Regions from separate parts of the Mycolicibacterium llatzerense genome, predicted to be linked through region 3. Evidence: predicted binding sites of a transcription regulator. Region 3 holds the regulator's gene; each other region holds the start of a gene.

Evidence for each region. Region 3 encodes LexA, which represses DNA repair genes until DNA is damaged. Its sites were predicted from a motif close to CGAACANNTGTTCG; they were not measured.
Region 1: the regulator LexA is predicted to act here: its motif matches at 2,197-2,210, upstream of A7G45_RS15330 (HNH endonuclease signature motif containing protein).
Region 2: the regulator LexA is predicted to act here: its motif matches at 1,214-1,227, upstream of A7G45_RS10435 (HNH endonuclease signature motif containing protein).
Region 4: the regulator LexA is predicted to act here: its motif matches at 1,701-1,714, upstream of A7G45_RS26625 (HNH endonuclease signature motif containing protein).

The regions. Positions count from the first base shown of each region.
Region 1 covers NZ_LXOV01000012.1:89,366-92,543, forward strand. Annotated here, with positions in the region: gene A7G45_RS15320 (FAD-binding oxidoreductase) at 1-41, opposite strand, end outside; gene A7G45_RS32300 (serine/threonine-protein kinase) at 147-2,105, shown strand; gene A7G45_RS15330 (HNH endonuclease signature motif containing protein) at 2,214-3,178, shown strand, end outside.
Region 2 covers NZ_LXOV01000001.1:2,119,574-2,122,751, reverse strand. Annotated here, with positions in the region: gene A7G45_RS10445 (alcohol dehydrogenase catalytic domain-containing protein) at 1-377, opposite strand, end outside; gene A7G45_RS10440 (DedA family protein) at 444-1,112, shown strand; gene A7G45_RS10435 (HNH endonuclease signature motif containing protein) at 1,232-2,635, shown strand; gene A7G45_RS10430 (LLM class F420-dependent oxidoreductase) at 2,696-3,178, opposite strand, start outside.
Region 3 covers NZ_LXOV01000012.1:858,757-861,934, reverse strand. Annotated here, with positions in the region: gene A7G45_RS19040 (LGFP repeat-containing protein) at 1-978, shown strand, start outside; gene lexA (transcriptional repressor LexA) at 1,045-1,734, opposite strand; gene A7G45_RS19030 (LysM peptidoglycan-binding domain-containing protein) at 1,986-2,459, shown strand; gene nrdR (transcriptional regulator NrdR) at 2,571-3,035, shown strand; gene A7G45_RS19020 (alpha/beta fold hydrolase) at 3,042-3,178, opposite strand, start outside.
Region 4 covers NZ_LXOV01000016.1:389,690-392,867, forward strand. Annotated here, with positions in the region: gene A7G45_RS26615 (M24 family metallopeptidase) at 1-208, shown strand, start outside; gene A7G45_RS26620 (ABC1 kinase family protein) at 251-1,576, shown strand; gene A7G45_RS26625 (HNH endonuclease signature motif containing protein) at 1,718-3,127, shown strand.

The DNA.
Region 1 (3,178 bases), 770 kb from region 3:
GGCAAAGCGTCGGCGAGACGGTTCAGCGCGGCGGCGTGCATCGTCGGACTGTATCGACACCGGGACTGCGATGGGCCGAACTGGTCCGCTGGGCGGATTTGTCCGCGTTGCCTGCGTAGGCACCACGGCGGGCCTACGATTTGCCCGTGTTGCTCACCGAGGGTCAGGTTTTCGCCGGTTACACGATCCGGCGGAAATTGGGCGCGGGCGGCATGGGCAGTGTGTATCTCGCTTCGCATCCGCGGCTGCCGCGCCTGGACGCGGTGAAGGTGCTGTCGGCCGAACTGACCGTGGACCCGGAGTACGGACCGCGGTTCCTGCGCGAAGCGGACCTGGTGTCCACGTTGTCGCACCCCAACATCCTCGGCGTCCACGACCGGGGGGAGTGCGACGGCCAGCTCTGGATCTCGATGGACTACGTGGCCGGGACCGATGCCGCGCAGCTGCTGCGCGACCACTATCCCGCCGGGATGCCGCCGGAGGTGGCGCTGCCGATCATCACTGCCGTGGCCTCGGCGCTCGACCACGCGCACCGGCGTGAGCTGCTGCACCGAGATGTGAAGCCGGCCAACATCTTGCTGGACGCCGAGACGTCACGCATCTTCCTCGCCGACTTCGGGATCGCCCGGCCCATGAACGACGCGTCCGGTCTGACTGCGACGAACATGGCGGTCGGGACGGTGGCGTACGCCGCGCCGGAGCAGCTCCGGGGTGAGGGGATGGACGGCCGCACCGATCAATATGCCTTGGCGTGCACGGCATTCCAGCTGCTGACCGGGAACCCGCCGTATGCGGACAGCAATCCGGCGGTCGTCATCACCAAACACGTCACCGCCCCTGCGCCCTCGTTGGGGGAGCACCGCCCAGAACTGCGTGGCCTGGACCCGGTGCTGGCCCGGGCGATGTCGAAGACGCCTGCCGCCCGATTCGCCAGTTGCGGGGAGTTCGCGCAGGCCCTCCAACAACAGGCATTGCGGCCGATGCCGCTGGCGTCCAACGATTTTCGCAACCAGCCGACGACGGCCACGCCTGCGCCGCCACCGCTGAACCCACCACCGCTGAAGCCACCGCCGCACCCGAACCAGCCGTCGCTGAACCCGCCTACCCAGTTCGGTCCGCCGCCGACCCGCTCGTCCCGCTCGGGCGCGCTCATCGCTGTCCTGGCGGTGGTCGCCCTGCTGGTCGTCGCCGGCGGGGTGTTCGCCGGGGTGCGGCTACTCGGACGGCCCGACCATCCCGGCGGGAAGCCGGCCGCGCCCAGCCCGACCGCGACCGCGGCCGGCACCGGTTTCAGCGGCAGTTACCGTGCCGACTACGGGCCGGCCACGGATCTGGAAGGAACGGTGATCCCCGGCGGGCCGGCAATGACGGGTGAGTGGGGCGTGCGCTCGTCGTGCGGGTCCAACGGGTGCATCGCCAATGCGTCGTACACCGGCAAGAGCTCCATCCCCGTGGTGTCGAACATGACGTTCGACCAGATTTCCGGTGACTGGGTCGCGGTCGCGACTGGGGCAGTGAAGTGCACTGACGCCCCGGGCGAGCCGCCCACCGAAGTGTGGGTGGTCTTCACCTTGACGCCCAAGCCCGACGGCACCCTGGCCGGCGAGACCACCCGAAGCTCTGTCAACGGGTGCAGCAGCGTCAAGCGGACGGTCACGTTCACCCGCATCGGTGACGGCGAGCTGAGCGGTGTGCCCGACCCCGCCGGCCTGCCGCCGCGCACCACGTCACCGGCCTCGACACTGCACGGCCGTTACCACGAGAACGTCGTCTATTCGAGCGGCGGCTTCGGCCCGGGTGCGCCGGATCTACAGGTCCGCACGCAATGCCTGCGGACCGGAGATCGGTGCATCAGTGCGTTCCATGCGATGGATGGTGTGGTCACGTTGGTCTTCGCCGCCGGCAAGTGGACGCGCACCGAGGAAGGGACGGTCCCGTGCGCGCTCGGCGGGACCACGCACGTCAAGATCGCCGCCGAATATCCGCTGCCGACGGATCTGCAGGACCCGATTCGGACCCTGGAAGGTCGCGGTACCAATACCTCGACCGGCGGGGAGTGCAAAGGCGGTGACTTCACCGACAAGTTCGTTCGGACCGGTGACTGAGTTCAATTATCGAAAAACTTTGGTCACTTTGTTTTCGCTGGTCACAGTAGGTAACTAGCGTCACACGTTCCGCGATTTCTTGTCGGTGGCTCGAACTAGTGTTCGAGTATGGGATTGACTGATCCGGCCGTGATCGAGGAGGCGTACGCCGAGTACGAAGCCGCCGCGGCCCGGATCGCCGCCTTGGACTACACCGGCCTGGACGTGCGGACCCTGTTGGAGTTGATGTCGCGCCGCGAAACGGTGAAGTGTGCCGCCGAGGCGGTGGATCACCAGATCCTGGCCGCCGCGCAGACGCAGGCCACCGCCAAGGAGATCGGGGCCAAAGACTGGCCGGAGGTGCTGCATGTCCGGCACCGGATCAGCCGCGAGGAGGCCCGCCGTCGGGTGCGGGACTGCGACAATCTGGGTCCGCGGTCGGCGATCACCGGCGAGCCGTTGGGTCCGGTGTGGGAACTGGTCGCCGCCGCCCTGGCCGAAGGCGCGATCAACGGTGAGCACGTGCAGGTGATCACCTACTTCTTTGAGAAGGTGCCGCTGTGGGTGGACCCGGCCACTCTGTTGCAGTGCCAGGTCGATCTGGTGGCCGATGCCCGGGTCAAGACGCCCGAGGACTTGCGGCGGGCGGCCAACGACTTGTTGTACCGGCTGGATCAGGATGGTCCCGAGCCTGACGATGACGACGAGCCCGACCCGAAACGGTCATTCGTCATGGGTAAGCAGCGGCCCGACGGCCGCACCGACGTCACCGCCCAACTCGACCCCGAAGGCCGCGCCTACTGGCAGGCACTATTCGACACATACGCCGCCCCCGGCATGTGCAACCCCGCCGACCCGCAGCCCTGCCTGTCAGGTACGCCGACGGCTGAGCAGATCGACAACGACACCCGCACCCTGGCGCAACGCCAGTACGACGCGTTCAAAATGGTGGGCCGGACGATGCTGGCCTCCGGAACACCCGGTGTGCATAACGGATTCCCGGTCGCCGTGGTCGCCACCACCACCATCACCGAGCTGGAGAAACGTGCCGGGGTGGCACTCACCCACACCGGCACCACACTGCCGGTCAAAGA
Region 2 (3,178 bases), on a different contig from region 3:
ACCGACTCGGCGTAGCCACCGGGATAGTGCCAGCTCGGCACCTCCATGCGCACGCACTGCATGAAATGACCCTGGCGGCACGGCACGCAGCGGTTGCAGTTGCCACCGAACCAGCCCACCGCGACGCGATCACCGACGGCGAAATCCTCGACGCCGTCGCCCAGTTCGGCGACGGTGCCCGCGATCTCGTGGCCGAGGGTGATCGGCCACGACAGCCCAGGAAAGTGGCCCGCGTGGAACTCCCGGTCGGTGCCGCACACCCCGCACGCGGCGACCGCGATGCGGACGTGGTCGCGCGGCGGCGAGACGGTGTCGACGTCAGCAAGTGCGAGCGGACCGTCGGCCTGCGCAACGTGAACTGCCCTGTGAGTGGCCATGCGCCGACCCTACGAGGGATGTGCGGTTGACGGAACCACCTGCAGACACCGGTATCTTTGGGCCCCATGACGACCACCATCTCCGCCATGCCGGGTTTCCTGGACCCGATGACGCTGATCGGCTACTTCGGGACATGGGCGCTGGTCGGGTTGCTGGTGGTCATCTTCATCGAGTCCGGCGTGCTGTTCCCGGTGCTGCCCGGCGACTCACTGCTCTTCGTCGCCGGCCTGTTCGCCGCCAAACTGGCCGCCGGCACCGCCGATGACAAGATGCAGGAGGCCAACTTCCAGCTCTGGCAGCTGCTCGTGTTCATCCCGATCGCGGCAGTCCTCGGTGGCCTCGTCGGCTATTTCGTCGGCCGGTTCATCGGCGTCGAGATGTTCAAGCCGGATGCGCGGTTCCTCAAGCAGAAGTATCTCGACGAGGCGCACGCTTTCTTCGAGCGGCGCGGCCCCTTCGCGATCGTCATCGCCCGGTTCGTGCCGATCGTGCGCACGCTGGCACCGCTGACGGCCGGAGCGGCAAAGATGAACTTCGCCGTGTTCACCATTTACACCGTTCTCGGTGCTGTGGTGTGGGGCGTCGGGCTGACACTGCTCGGCTACTGGCTGGGCCAGTTCGCCATCATTCAGAAGCTCATCGAGCCGATCTTCATCGTCATCGTCGTCGCGTCGGTGACGCCGATGATCTGGCACTGGTACCAGCGCCGCAAGGCCGCCGCCTCGCAAGGCTGAGCCGCCTCGGCAAACGGGTTCGAAAAACTTTGGTCACTTTGTTTGCGCTGGTAACAGTGGGCAACTAGCGTCACATTTCCCGCGGCTTCTTGTCGGTGCTTCGAACTAATGTTCGATGTATGGGATTGACCGATCCGGCCGCTGTCGAGGCGGCGTACGCCGCCTACGAAGCCGCGCAGGCTCGGCTCGCGGCCCTGGACTACAGCGGTCTGGATGTGCGGACATTGTTGGAGGTGCAGTCGCGCCGCGAAACCCTGAGGTGCGCCGCCGAAGCGGTCGATCACCAGATCCTGGCCGCAGCCCAAACCCAAGCCACCGCCAAAGACATCGGCGCAAAAGACTGGCCTGAGGTGTTGCATGTGCGGCACCGCATCAGCCGCGAAGAAGCCCGTCGGCGGGTGCGCGACTGCGACAACCTGGGCCCCCGCGCGGCCATCACCGGGGAGGCGTTGGGCCCGGTGTGGGAACTGGTCGCCGCCGCGCTGGCCGAGGGGGCGATCAACGCCGAGCACATCGCGGTGATCACCTGGTTCTTCCAGAAGCTGCCGTTATGGGCGGCCGACCCCATCACGCTGGCGCAGTGCGAGACGGATCTGGTGGCCGACGCGAGGGTCAAGACCCCCGAGGACCTACGCAAAGCCGCGGCGGATTTGTTGTACCGGTTGGATCAGGACGGCCCCGAACCCGACGACGGCGAGCCCGACCCGAAACGCTCGTTCGTCATGGGCAAGCAGCGGCCCGACGGCCGCACTGACGTCACCGCCCAACTCGACCCCGAAGGCCGGGCCTACTGGCAAGTGCTGTTCGACAAATACGCCGCCCCCGGCATGTGCAACCCCGCCGACCCACACCCCTGCTACGCCGGGATCCCGACGCAGGAACAGATCGACAACGACACCCGCACCCTCGCGCAGCGCCAGTACGACGCCTTCAAATTCGTGGGCCGGATGATGCTGGCCTCCTCCTCCGGGGTGCACAACGGCTTCCCCGTCGCGGTGGTCGCCACCTGCACGGTGGCCGAGTTGGAAAAACGTGCCGGGACGGCGCTCACCCACACCGGGACCAAACTCCCTATCAAAGACCTGATCCGGATGGCCGCCCAAGGGTCGGACAACTACCTCGCGGTGTTCGATGAGCACACCGGCCAACCCTTGTATCTGGGTCGGGCGGCCAGAACGGCCAGCACCGCGCAGCGCCTCGCGCTGTTCGGGCGGGATTTGGGGTGCACCCGCCCGAACTGCACCGCACCCGCCTCGCGCTCGCAGGCCCATCACCTCACCAACTGGCGCGATGACGGCCTGACCAACATCGACACCATGACCCTGGCCTGCGGCCGCGATAACCGCCTGGCCGACACCGGCGGCTGGCACACCACCATGGGCCCCGACGGCAGAACCCACTGGACCCCACCACCACTACTGGATGTCGGCCAACCTAGGACGAATCAGTATCACCACCCCACCCGCTACCCGGCCGAGAGCGGAGATAGTGACGACGGTGAAACAGACAGTCCCACAAGCTGACCCGGCGCACAACGGCGCCGTTCATCCACGACGCCTCGCCGCGCCGCGCTGCCGGCCGGCCTACAGGCCCAGCGCACCCGCCAGTTCACGAAGGCTCGGCCGCGGGTCGGCGGTCGGATGCTCCGCGAGCACCTGCACCACGACGTGGTCGGCGCCGGCGTCGAGGTGTGCCTTCACCTTGGCCGCGGCGTCGTCGACGCTGCCCATGCCGACCAGGGCGCGGGCCAGTCGCTCGGATCCACCGCGGACCAGATCGCTGTCGTCGAAGCCCTGGCGCAGCCACGAGTTCCGGTAGTTGGGCAGGCCGCTGTAGACGTTGAGGTGATCGTGGGCGCGGCGCAGCTGGTCGGCGTCATCGCCACCGATCGCCACGGCCTGTTCGGAGACGATCCACTTGTCCGGCCCGAGGATTTCGCGGGTCGTCGCGGTGGCGGACGGCAGGACCAGGTACGGATGCGCACCGTCGGCGCCGCTTCCCGACAGCTCGATCATCTTGGGGCCCAACGCCGCGAGCAGTCGCGGGGGTCGGCCCACGCCGGGTTC
Region 3 (3,178 bases):
TTGCTGGTGGTGGTCGGCATCGTCATCGCGACGCTGCTGCGGCGTCGGCGTGGCGCCGGTCAGGAAGCCTTCGACGACCAGGACGCGTACGACTACGACGACCACGAGTTCGGCGACGGGGAGTACGGCGACCCGCAGTACGCGGACGGCGGCGTCGACAGCGAGTACGCCCCGGCCGATGAGGGGGAGTACGCCGACGAATTCGCCGCCGAGGACCAGCAGTTCGACAATCCGCACGGCGGCCCGGCCTTCCAGAGCAACCCGGATGTCATCGACACCGCGCCGACGGTGTACCCCGATTTCACGGCTGAGCAGCCCGCGGACCAGGTGTCCGAGGGCGAGGGCGAGACCGCTGCAGAGGCAGAGGTCGCCGAAGAGGTCGAGACCCCCGAAGACGTGCCGGCTGACGAGGTCCACGAGGTGGCGGAGCCTGAGGAGCACGGCGACGACGAGCCCGCCGACGAGCCGACGGTCTCGGTGCAGCTTCCGGACGCATTGCGTCGTGGTGGCGCGGCGGCGGGCCTGACGGCGGCCGGGCTGGCGGGCTTCGCGGGCCTTCGGCCCCGGAACCCCGGCGACCGCGTGTGGGCTGCGCCGGCTGCCGAAGAGCAAGCCGACGAGCCCGAGCCCGAGGAACAGGTCCTCGAACCTGAGCCGGCCGATATCCCGGCAGACGAACCGCCGGCCGAGCCGTCCGCAGACGACACGCTTACCGACGACACGGCTGCGGAGGACGCCGCGGCGGCCGGTCCGGCCAGTGGCCGGCACCATGCCCTGGGGGCGGAAGAGCCCGAGACGGCGCAGATGTCGTTCCGCGTCGCGACCGGTGCGGAACCGCCCGAAGGTTATGGCATCAAGGCCAACACCAAGTCAGGCCTGTACTGGGTGCCGGGCTCTCCCGGATACGACGAAGCCGACGTCGAAATCTGGTTCGCCAGTGAGGAATTCGCGGTCACCAATGGATTCGTCCGAGGCTGACGGCACCGACGGCTGAGCCCCGCTGCGAGCGACTGCAGCGGGGCTCACCTATAGGTCTGGCAGGCGTCAGATCTTGCGGATGACGGTCACGACCTTGCCGAGTACGACGGCGTCGTTGCCCGGGATCGGATCGAACGCCGGGTTGTGCGGCATCAGCCACACCTGGCCCTTGGTGCGCTTGAAGGTCTTCACGGTGGCTTCGCCGTCGATCATCGCCGCCACGATGTCGCCGTTGTCGGCCACGTTCTGCTGCCGCACGACGACCCAGTCGCCATCGCAGATCGCGGCATCGATCATGGACTCGCCGACCACCTTCAGCAGGAACAACGAGCCTTCGCCCACGAGTTCACGGGGCAGCGGGAAGACGTCTTCGACGGCCTCTTCGGCGAGGATCGGGCCGCCGGCCGCGATCCGGCCGAGCACCGGGACGAAGGTCGGTTCGGGCAGCGCGTCCGAACCGGCGACATCGGTGGTGACGGTGGCGCCGTTCGTCTCGTCGGTGCCCCGGACATCCACGGCGCGCGGGCGGTTCGGGTCGCGCCGGAGATAGCCCTTCTTCTCCAGCGTGCGCAGTTGGTGAGCCACCGAGGAAGTGGAGGTCAGGCCGACCGCGTCGCCGATCTCCCGGATGCTGGGCGGGTAGCCGCGCGTGGTCACCGACGTACGGATGACGTCGAGGATGGTCCGTTGACGTTCGGTGAGGCTGCTGGACCGTCCGCCTGGCTGGGCGTCCGGGGTTTCGGTGCTGTCGCTCATAGGGACGAATCTAGCCCAGTGCACACGATTCATCAAACATGTGTTCGAGATCGGGTCGGTCGGCGTGTCGCGCCCGAGATCTGGTCGTGACGTGGCGAAAGCGGGGCCGAAGTCGCGGAACGCAACTTGTCGGTGGGTCGTCGTATCGTTCGCAACAGTTCGATCACATGTTCTACCGTTCGAACGTTTGGGCGATATAGTCGAACATACGAGCTATCGAACCTATGTACGAACTCCCGAGAGGAACCGACATGACCACCATCACCCGCGAATACCCGACCGACGTCGTCGTCCGTGCCGTGCCTCGGCGCGCAGATGTGAATCGGCACCGCCAGGCCCGGCTGCGGCCGGCCGGTTCCCGTCCCTCGGGTGCGGCATTCCGGCACCGCGGTACCGGCGTGCTGACCTCCCGCGCCTCGCATCGGAGCAACCCGATCACCCCGCTGACCACGGTGATCCTGGCCCTCGTCGCGGCGGGGATCACGGTGTGGCTGGGCCTGGTGGCGCAGTTCGGAGAGGCCGTCCAGCCGACCGCATCGACGGCATCGGTGCCCGCGCAGCTCGCCGTGGTCCGGGTGCAGACCGGTGAGTCGATTCAGCAGGTCGCCCGGCGGGTGGCTCCCGACGCGCCCGTCAGTGCCGTCGTCGACCGCATCAAGGAACTGAACAAGCTGCCCTCGGTCGCCCTGGACGCCGGGCAGACGCTGATCGCCCCGGTCGGCTGAGGTCAGCCCGTGCGCACCCTGATCGGCACGGCGCCCGGCCGCGCCCGAGCGGCACGGGTAGGCTCGAGACCGTTCGAAACGGTCGATTGTCGGTGCGGCGAAGGAGCGGTGATGCACTGTCCGTTCTGCCGGCATCCGAACTCGCGTGTGGTCGATTCACGAGAAGCTGATGAAGGGCAGGCGATTCGGCGTCGCCGGTCATGCCCGGAATGCGGTCGCCGGTTCACCACGGTCGAGACAGCCGTGGTCGCGGTGGTCAAACGAAGCGGCGTCACCGAGCCGTTCAGCCGGGACAAGGTGATCAAGGGTGTGCGGCGCGCCTGCCAGGGTCGGCAGGTCGACGACGATGCCCTGAACCAACTGGCGCAGAAAGTCGAAGATGCGGTGCGGGCCACCGGATCCCCCGAAGTGCCGAGCCACGAGGTCGGATTGGCGATCCTCGGTCCTCTGCGTGACCTCGATGAGGTCGCCTATCTGCGGTTCGCGTCGGTGTACCGCTCGTTCTCGTCCGCCGAGGACTTCGAGCGCGAAATCGAGGCGCTGCGTGCACACCGCGGCGTGACGTCGCCGGGCTGACGGCAGCTAGGTCGCGCTGCGTTCGTCGGTCTCCAGCGCGTCGAACACCGCGGCTTTCATGTCGAACGAGGCATCCATCGTCTTTGTTGTGACGCCGGCCTGCAGCAGGCCGCGCAGGGCATCGCGGTCGTAAACCGACGGCG
Region 4 (3,178 bases), on a different contig from region 3:
CATCGGCCTGTCGGTCCACGAAGAGCCCTACATCGTGGCGGGCAATGGGTTGACGCTGGAGCCTGGCATGGCGTTCAGCGTCGAGCCCGGGGTCTATTTCGCGGGGCAGTGGGGCGCGCGGATAGAGGACATCGTCGTCGTCACGGACGACGGCTGCGTGTCCATGAACAACCAGCCGCACGAACTCGTGGTTGTGCCAGTTTTTTAGGGGTTGTTGTCAAGATCGGCTAAGAAAGACAAGATCAACTCCATGGCTGAAATCCGCCGTGGCCGCACGGGACGTGCCGCCAAGCTGGCAACCCTTCCTGCCGGGATCGCAGGCCGCGCCGTCCTGGGCGTCGGCAAGCGCATGGCCGGCAAATCGAAAGACGACGTCAACGCGGAGTTGGTCGAGAAGGCCGCTGAGCAGCTGTTCCAGGTGTTGGGGGAGCTCAAGGGCGCTGCAATGAAGCTCGGACAGGCGCTTTCAGTGATGGAGGCCGCCATCCCACCGGCATTCGCCGAGCCCTATCGCGAAGCGCTGACCAAGTTGCAGAGCGACGCCCCGCCGCTGCCGGCGGACAAGGTGCACCGCGTGCTGGACAGCCAGCTGGGCACGAAGTGGCGCGAGCGCTTCCAGTCTTTCGATGACGAGCCCGTCGCCTCCGCGAGCATCGGTCAGGTGCACAGCGCGGTGTGGAGCGACGGCCGCCGGGTCGCGGTCAAGGTCCAGTACCCGGGCGCCGACCAGGCAGTGCGCGCCGACCTCAAGACCCTGCGGATGCTGACCACGCTGTTCAAGCAGGTGGTTCCGGGCGCCGACGTCAAGAGCATCATCGACGAACTGATCGAGCGTACCGAGGAAGAGCTGAACTACCGGATCGAAGCGGACTATCAGCGCGCCTTCGCGAAGGCTTTTGCGGGCGATCCGCAGTTCTACGTGCCGGCGGTCGTCGCGTCGTCCCCGAAGGTGGTCATCACCGAGTGGATGGAGGGCCGCAAGCTCTCCGAGATCATCACCAGCGGCACCGAAGACGAGCGCAACCGGTGCGCGCACATGCTGCTCGAGGTCACCATCAGCGCCCCGTACCGCTGCGGCCTGCTGCACGTCGATACTCATCCGGGCAACTTCATGTTGCTGGACGACGGGCGGTTCGGCGTCATGGACTTCGGCGCCTGCGCGGTCCACGAAGGCGGCCTGCCGCGGGCAACCGGGCCCATCCTGCGGCTCGCGCGGGACGAGAAGTGGGAGGAGATGACGACCTACCTACGGGAGGAAGGTTTCATCCCCGCCGGGGCCACAGTCTCTCACGAGGAGATCAACGCCTACCTGCTGCCATACATCGAACCGTTGCGGCACAAGAGCTTCCACTTCAGCCGCCGGTGGCTGCAGGGCATCGCCGCCACCGCGGCAGACATCCGCAGCGAGCAGTTCGCCGCGACGTTCAAGACCAGCCGTCAGCTGAACCTGCCGCCCAACTACTTGATGATGTTCCGGGTGCTCGGTGGTCTGCTCGGGATCGCCGCGCAGCTGGACGCGACCATCAACTACGCCGAGATCGTCGACAAGTGGGTGCCCGGGTTCCGCGAGGACTGACGAGTTCGGCTCAGTGGCTCCGGAGTAGACGTCAGCGGGTGGAACATCCTGCTGGGCAACATGTTTGACCTCATCAATCACTTTCGGCACAGGTGTCCCAAACTGTGAAAATTTGTCGGTAGTTCGAACTAGTGTTCGACTATGGACATTGCCAGCACCACCGCCGTGGAGGAGGTCTACACCGACCTCGACACGGCACAGGCGCGGGTTGCGGCGGTGGACTACATGGCGTTGTCGGTGCCGGAGTTGTTGGCGGTGCAATCCCACCGTGAGCAGATGCGGTGCGCCGCCCAAGCCGTTGATCATGCCGTGGTGGCCGCATTGCAGGCCCACACCACCGCACAGGAGATCGGGGCGAGAAACTGGGCCGACGCGATGCGTGCCCGGGACCGGCTCAGTAGCGAGGAGGCTCGCCGCCGGGTCCGGCACGCCGAACTCCTGGGCCCGCGGCGATCGTTGACCGGGGAGCTGTTGCCGCCGCTGCGTCCGCATGTCGCTGCCGCCGTGGCTGCGGGAGCGATCAATGCTGATCATGTCGATGTCATCGAATCGTTCTTCGCGAAACTGCCCACCTGGGCCGGCCTGGACACCCTCGATGAGTGCGAACTGGCGCTGGTGGCCGCCGCCCGCAACCTCACCCCGGAAGGGTTGCGGTCGGTGGTCAAACGCAAGCTCTACGAACTCAATCAGGACGGCCCCGAACCCGATGACCGCGACCCCGAACCCGACCGGGACCGTGCCCTGGTGCTATCGAAGCAGGCTGCCGATGGCAGCAGTGAGCTGCGGGGTCGGCTCACCCCGACAGCACGCGCGGTCTATGAAGCGTTGATGGTCAAGTACGCGGCCCCTGGCATGTGCAACCCTGCCGACGAACACCCCTGCACCTCGGGAACGCCCACCCAAGAGCAGATCGACAACGATCACCGCACGCTAGCTCAGCGCCAGCACGATGCCTGGGAAACGATGGGCCGACTGCTGTTGTCCACTGATCTGGGTGAGCACAATGGCTTCCCGGTCACCATCGTGGCGACCTGCACTCTCGAACAACTCGAGCAGCGCGCCGGGGTCGCGCAGACTCACACCGGCAGCTCCCTGCCGGTCAAGGACCTGCTGAACCTGGCCGCGCAGGCCGGGGCGTCCTGCTATCTCACGGTGTTCGACAACCATGCCGATGTTCCGTTGTATTTGGGCCGGGCGCGGCGCACCGCGACCACCGGCCAACGCCTGGCGCTGTTCGCCCGCGACAAAGGCTGCAGCCGCCCCGAGTGCACCCGGCCGGCCGCCGACTGCCAAGCCCACCACGCGGTCGCCGACTGGCGCGACGGCGGCCGGACCGACATCACCGACCTCACGTTGGCCTGTGGCCCCGACAACCGCCTGGCCACCGACGGTGGCTGGACCACAGAAATGAGAAACGGCCGCGCGCACTGGACCCCACCACCACTGCTCGACGTCGGCCAACCCCGCACCAACACCATCTACCAACCCCAGCTCTATCCCACCGAGAGCGGAGACGACGAAGGCGGTGAAAGTGACAGTCCCGCAAGCTAACCCGGTGTCAATAGCGACCGGTGGCACGACACGTCGGTGCGCTGCGGATGT